Regions from separate parts of the Paenibacillus paludis genome, predicted to be linked through region 1. Evidence: a T-box and tRNA genes for the amino acid it is inferred to sense, from the RefSeq annotation. Region 1 holds a T-box; the other holds one or more tRNA genes.

Region 1 (3,416 bases):
CACGTAAAGGGCAGTCCATTTGCTAGGAAAAGTCTAACAAAGCCAGTATTTGTTCCGCTCCCAGCACCTGAATTAACACGGGAATCCGCGGTCCTTCCTGTTGATTGAGAGTGAATTGATAGATGATTTTAAACAAACGTTTTTGATTGTTTTTCATTATTTTTTTGTCCTTATCGTGACAAATTGCGTAAATTTCCGTCATCAGCTCTTGTTCATCCATTCCTTCTCTTCGCAGTAAGCTGCAAAAATCTTTAATCCATTCCTGTTCGCCGGGCTCTAAAGTCTGATAATAGGCGATGTCAGGTTCAGTATTCACTGTAATCATACGCTGCGGAACCCATTGTCTGATCCAATGCTCCGCACGGTTTGCGGTTTGTTGCAGCAGCTCCTCGTCGTGCCCTCCACCGTTACGTGCCACTATCTCCTTTAGCAGTTCGAAATCGAAGTTCACAAGCGGCAAAATACCGGAGACCTGACTGAAGCTTGGGGCCTTGGCCTCTGTAACATGGTTCATGGACAGCTCCAAAGCAGCTTTGATCTCTTCAGAGAGTGCTGGAGACGGGTAGGCTTCACGAAAACGCTCAAATTCTGCATAATTTCGGAGTACATCTTCATCCATCCCAATATGAAAAGCGGCATTCGGCTGATATTTTGCGAACAGAAACAATAGATTCTCCGGGGTATACACTTTCAGAAGATCCGCAGGCGTGTAATGATTTCCCGACGAGCTGGACATTTTGGCGTGGCTGCCTTTGATGCTGATGAATTCGTAAGGCACGTAATAAGGCGGCTTATTCTCAAAGATTTGTGCAGAAATCACACTGGCTACGTTGAAGCTGCCTGTTTCAGAGGAATGATCGCGTCCACCGGGCTCGAAAGCTACCCCTTCCATTCCCCAGCGCATCGGCCAGTCTATTTTCCAATGCAATTTGATTATAGCAGCCTCCGGGACAGAGACAGTGTTATGCTGACCACATGTACATGTATAGGATAGTGTTTCTGCCTGATCGTCAAAATCCACAACCGTAGTGCTGTCCTTTCCGCATTGCTCACAATATACATGAACTGGATAAAAAGCAGCTCTGTCTTCCGCACTGGCTTCCCCTGTTTTAAATGACATGAGAATATCGTAAATCTCCCCTCTGCGGCGCAGCGCTTGAAGAATGGCCGGATTGTAGCGGCGCGACTGATACTCCCTGCTCTGATAGATGAACTCGGGTGTAATCCCAAATGCCGTCAGCGCTTGTTCAAATTCTTGCTCGAAATGCTCCGCATAGGAGGAATGGCAGTCATAAGGACACGGAACCTTGGAATAAGGCAAACCAATATACCGTTCAAAGCCGGGATCGACATGATTAGGAACCTTCCGGAACCGGTCGAAGTCATCCCATGAAAAAATAAACCTCACTTCTTTGCCCGCTTTTTCGAGCGCTTTGCTTACAAAATAAGTCGTTGCGATCTCCCGGAAATTCCCGATATGTACCGAACCCGACGGGCTGATCCCCGAAGCACACACAAAGGATTGCCGCTCAGGATGCATTTCGATTAACTGACTCGCTATTTTTTCTGCCCAATGCATAACCAATCACCTCTAATTTTTTAGTTGGGAAAAGCAAAAAAGCTCCCGTCCGCAAGATTGTCATCTTGAGGACGAGAGCTATAATTAGCGTCGTGGTACCACCTCTGTTTGCGAACAGGTTACCCTGCTCACCTCTTCGGGTACGGCCATTACGCTTATACCCTATCTCTGTAACGGGAGATCCCGTCATACCATCCTTGAGCAAGCGACTCAATTCTGTATGAAGCTCGGAGACTTTATTCGTTGGAATCATCGCTGCTCCATTTCACCAGGCTGGAGCTCTCTGTGAACAATACGTTCCAAGTACTCTTCTCTTCATTGCTATTGTTGATGTAAGTTATTGTAAGCCATAGTAACCCGGTTCATGTACATCTGTCAATAACATCCGTTTGATGAATAGGTATGTTACGATAGCTTCAAGGAGGCTGATGAGATGAAAGAGAGCTGGGAACGGACAGAGCAACCTGTTTCACTGGAGCTTAAGCAAATTAAGGAGATTGTCGAGCCTGTATTCTCCGGGAAACGAGTAACCTATGCTGAAGCAATGTCTACTGGATTTCGAAATTCCAACTATAAGATCACTGTGGAGGGAATGGCTGACCCCTTTGTGCTTCGCCTGTACAGAGAGGATGGTAGGATCGCTTACAAAGAGCTGGCCATTGCCGGACTTATAAGTCCGACTGTCCCTGTAGCGAATTTTATTCATGTTGATACGAGCTGCACTATTTTTAATCAGCCGTGGGCTGTGCAGGAATGGAAACAAGGAATTCACTTACGTGATGTATTAAAAACCGGAACAGCTCTGGATGTCGCATCAGCCGCAGCTTCAATCGGCAGAGTTCTAAACGGCATACATAATTACACATTCCCGGAGTTTGGTTTCTTCGGCAAAGACCTGCGGATCTCCGAGCCGTTCAATACTGATGCCGAAGGTTTTCTCGCCTTCGTTGAGGACAGCCTCTTCCATAAACCTTGCGGGAGCTGGCTTGGTGATGAGCTGACACAAGCAGTTTGGTCCTTCTGCCAGTCAAATCTTGCAGCCTTGAAGGAAAGCCGGAGCCATGCCAGACCCGTCCTCGTCCATTCTGATTTTAACGGATTGAACATTCTGATGCAGCGGGATGCTGCAGACTGCTCTGTGTCAGCTGTACTGGATTGGGAGTTCGCTTTTTCCTGGAACAGATACGTTGATATTGGCAACATCCTGCGTTATGAAGCGGCTGATTCTGTCTTTGAGAAGCATTTTATTGCAGCCTATCAGGAGCACGGTACGGTTCTGGATAAGAACTGGCGGCTTCTCTCCAAGCTGGAGGATCTCATTGCCCTATGTGAACTGTTGAATCATTCTTCAAGAGAAACTCCCAACCGGATAAGGGATCTTCAGCAGTTGATTGCGAACACTGTCCTACCCTTCCGCTGATGTGTTTTATCCTGAACAACCTTCCTACAGCATGAAGACAGATACCTAAAATGTGCTGATTTCCCCTGTTGTTTACCCATTTCAAACAAACGCAAGTGCCATATATATAAGTTGAATAAGGTAAACACCTACACATTGGAGGGATATCATGTATAAACCGATCCGCAAAAAAAATTTCAGAAGAAGACCTTTGGTCATAAAAATCTAAAAACATAAAAGAGTTGAACCGAAAAGAATAAGACCTCTGGATATCTGGAGCACGATCCGTCCATCGGCTTTTAGGGCAATCGGTGCCCCAAACAGCGTTGTCAGCATAACTAAAGCAGATCAGCTTACCAAAATTCCTTTTCCTGTGGTTCAATTCGATTTATGCGGTGAGTTTCTACGATCTTGAAACTGAACGGCGGCGATCGGGTT
Region 2 (3,416 bases), on a different contig from region 1:
TCGCTTTCCCGCCAGTTTGATGGCAACCGCACGGCTGTGATCGCGGCCTATAACGCAGGCCCCGGGAAAGTGAAGAGCTGGCTGGAAAAGGGCGATTGGGACGGTACAGCGGCATCCGTGAAGGATATCCCGTTTGGCGAGACCCGGCATTATGTGCAGCGAGTCATTTATTACTACGACCAGTACACGGAGATTTACAGCGAGTTCTAAGGGAGAAGACTGTATTTATACGAAAAAAGAAGCATTAAACAGCCTTGTGGGCCGTTTAATACTTCTTTAGGCAAGCTTATGGGGACAGGTTATTTGTATTGACCTGCCAGTGATTGCTCAGCCAGGGTTACAAGACGTTTAGTGATGTAACCACCGATCGAACCGTTTTCGTAAGAAGTTTTATTGCCTTGGTATCCATCTGGGGAGAGCGTGATACCTAGTTCTTGGGCAACTTCATATTTCAGTTGTTCCAAGGCACCGCGTGAATTTGGAGCTACCAGGTTATTGGAGCTGTTGTTTTGGCTCATTGCTGTTCACCTCCTATCGGTTGGTAACTGTATTATGTGCCGGACATGGCATATTCATAACATCAAATAAACGGTGTTTTCTGGAAATAAAATCAGCTTACCGGCAGCCGGCGTATTGCCGGACCGGAAAGCGACCATTAAAGCAAAAGGAAGTGACTTAAGGCTTATGAAATGCCCTTACTGCGATCACACGAATACGAAAGTGCTTGACTCGCGTCCGGCCAACGAGAATAAGTCCATCCGGCGCAGGCGGGAATGTGAGCGCTGCAGCAAGCGGTTTACCACCTTTGAGATGATTGAAGAAACTCCGCTGATAGTGATCAAAAAAGACGGCAGCCGCGAAGAATTCAGCCGCGACAAAATCCTGCGCGGCCTTATCCGTGCCTGCGAGAAACGTCCCGTCTCCGTAGAGCGCCTGGAGTCCATTGTCTCCGAGGTGGAGAAGTCGCTGCGCGGCATCGCCTTAGCCGAAGTGGAGAGCCGTCAGATCGGCGAGCTGGTCATGGAGCAGCTCTACCCTGTCGATGAGGTCGCTTACGTCCGCTTCGCCTCCGTGTACCGCCAGTTCAAGGATATCAACATGTTTATGAAGGAACTAAAGGGACTGCTCTCTAAAAACACCGAGGAGTTTGAGGGGTTGTAGAAGCAATTTGCACACCCCGAAAAACTTTTTTTGAAAAAGTGTTGACACCGAAGGCGATTTTTTATATTATATAGAAGTCGCCTACGGAACTTAAACATGACGAAGCGATGGGAGCTAACAGCTCAGTCCGGATTTTAGAATACATAGTTGTAGTTCTAAATCAGCCACATGGGGCCATAGCTCAGCTGGGAGAGCGCATCGCTGGCAGCGATGAGGTCAGGGGTTCGATCCCCCTTGGCTCCACCAAATTTCATATGGACTCTTAGCTCAGTTGGTAGAGCAGTAGACTCTTAATCTATTTGTCCAGGGTTCGAGCCCCTGAGAGTCCATCACAGAAGAAACGGCAGAAATGCCGTTTTTTTGCTGTTTATGGGAGTTGGAGGAATAAGAGAGAGTGGGGGTTTCTGAGCTGCAAATGCCAACGGCAACAGCCCGCTCGTGCATCCAATCCGGAGCTCAACCTGTGAACCCCAGTTGTTAAAGGTAAACGCCAACTGCCTAGTCCAAATCCCCAAACGTCAAATGCTAATGCTGACTGCCACTCCCAACACTGTATGCCAAGGTCGACCACCAGTTACGATTGGCTGGCTGCCCGCTAACTCCGAAATCCAACTTCAGACTAACCACTGCTACCCTGAATTCCTTGCGGACTCCACAGACTTTATTTTCGCTAATCAGCATATATTGCAGAGCTAACGGACCATACTGCGCTTATCCCCCTCCATCAGGCAATATTTCATATGAACATCAGCTAATAACTGCATCTGAGTCCGTAAGATAGACGAAACAGCGTTTCTTGGAGAAATAAAGGCTCCCCGGTCCGTAACGATTCACTCGACTCCTCCATCACATAGGCTGCTTGCACATCTCCCAGTGTCCTCCTACGGAGATTTTCAGTATTTTGCATGCGAGCTTCTCGGTAGGTTTTCAACTTTCGTTACCAGGAATTGTTTACAGTTGTCCTTCCTTCACTTGTCAATAAACGATGGAGGCTCAAAAATCATATTGACTTTCTGAAATTGAGTGGATACAATGATACCTACAGGAAACACTGTTACCATAAATGCGCTTTACTTAACTTTCAAAAAAATCGAAAAATAGTTCTGAGTTTTGGTAACAGTGTTTCCATAGTATAACATAGTATCAAAAAGGAGAGCACCACTATGACAAATAAGGGGATAAGAATTAAGAATCCGGGTAATCAATCTGATCTTCCAGGGAGGACAATACGATGAAAGCTATACAACTGACAAACGGCTTCGGCTTTGAGGAATTAACCATGACGGAAATCGACAAACCAACGCCAGGCCCTAAGGAGGTGCTGATCCGCATGAGGGCAGCTTCTCTCAATTATCGGGATCTAGTGGTCCTCGGCGGATTAATGCCGATCGAAGTTAAATTCCCCTTCATTCCATTATCAGACGGAGCGGGAGAAATTGTAGCCATTGGACAAGGCGTAACTAGATTTCAGGTCGGACAACGAGTAGCAGGTAATTTTCAACAGCGCTTCATTGGCGGCAACCCAAGACCAGGGGTGTTAGAAGAAAGTCTGGGAGGTCCGTTGAACGGAGTAGCGGCCGAGTATGTCGTTCTGCATGAAGACGGAGTCGTCCCTATTCCCGATCACCTCACTTATGAGGAGGCCTCCACCCTGCCGATCGCGGCATTAACCGCATGGAGCATGCTAATCGAATACGGTGGTTTGCAAGCGGGTGATACTGTGCTGCTGCAAGGAACAGGCGGTGTCTCCATCTTCGGGCTTCAATTCTCGCTTATGGCCGGAGCACGAGTCATCATCACGTCGAGCAGCAACGACAAGCTGGAACGAGCAAAAGCTCTTGGCGCATGGCAAACGATCAACTATTCGGAGGTTCCTGATTGGGATAAGGCAGCGTTAGAGCTGACTGGCGGCGTCGACCATGTTCTGGATGTTGGAGGAGCGGCAACGATGGGGAAATCCATAAATGCACTTCGCACTGGAGGGACCGTGAGTATGGTCGGGTTCTTATCGGGCTTGACCATTCCGGAATACGATGTCTCCAGCATCTTGCACAAAGCCGCAACGGTTCGCGGCAGTCAAGTCGGCAACCGGGATCACTTTGAAAAGATGAATCGGGCGATTGCCCATCATCGTTTACATCCCGTCATCGACCGCGTATTCCCTCTAGAACGAATTGGAGAAGCTATCGCGCTCTTGGCTGAAGGAAAGCAATATTTTGGTAAAATCGTAGTCCAAATCTAAAATCTCTCAAAAA

Evidence for each region. A T-box is a leader RNA that pairs with one kind of tRNA and senses whether it is charged. The one in region 1 lies ahead of lysS (lysine--tRNA ligase), so its partner is inferred to be a tRNA-Lys.
Region 2: it encodes a tRNA-Lys, which carries the amino acid that the T-box ahead of lysS (lysine--tRNA ligase) is inferred to sense. The anticodon was not compared.

The regions. Positions count from the first base shown of each region.
Region 1 covers NZ_JBGJZP010000021.1:77,471-80,886, forward strand. The annotation lists gene lysS (lysine--tRNA ligase) at 23-1,579, opposite strand; T-box leader at 1,644-1,907, opposite strand; gene ACAN56_RS28775 (phosphotransferase family protein) at 2,013-2,999, shown strand.
Region 2 covers NZ_JBGJZP010000005.1:361,585-365,000, reverse strand. The annotation lists gene ACAN56_RS12495 (lytic transglycosylase domain-containing protein) at 1-210, shown strand, start outside; gene ACAN56_RS12490 (alpha/beta-type small acid-soluble spore protein) at 300-518, opposite strand; gene nrdR (transcriptional regulator NrdR) at 685-1,161, shown strand; tRNA gene ACAN56_RS12480 (tRNA-Ala) at 1,332-1,407, shown strand; tRNA gene ACAN56_RS12475 (tRNA-Lys) at 1,418-1,490, shown strand; gene ACAN56_RS12470 (zinc-dependent alcohol dehydrogenase family protein) at 2,393-3,403, shown strand.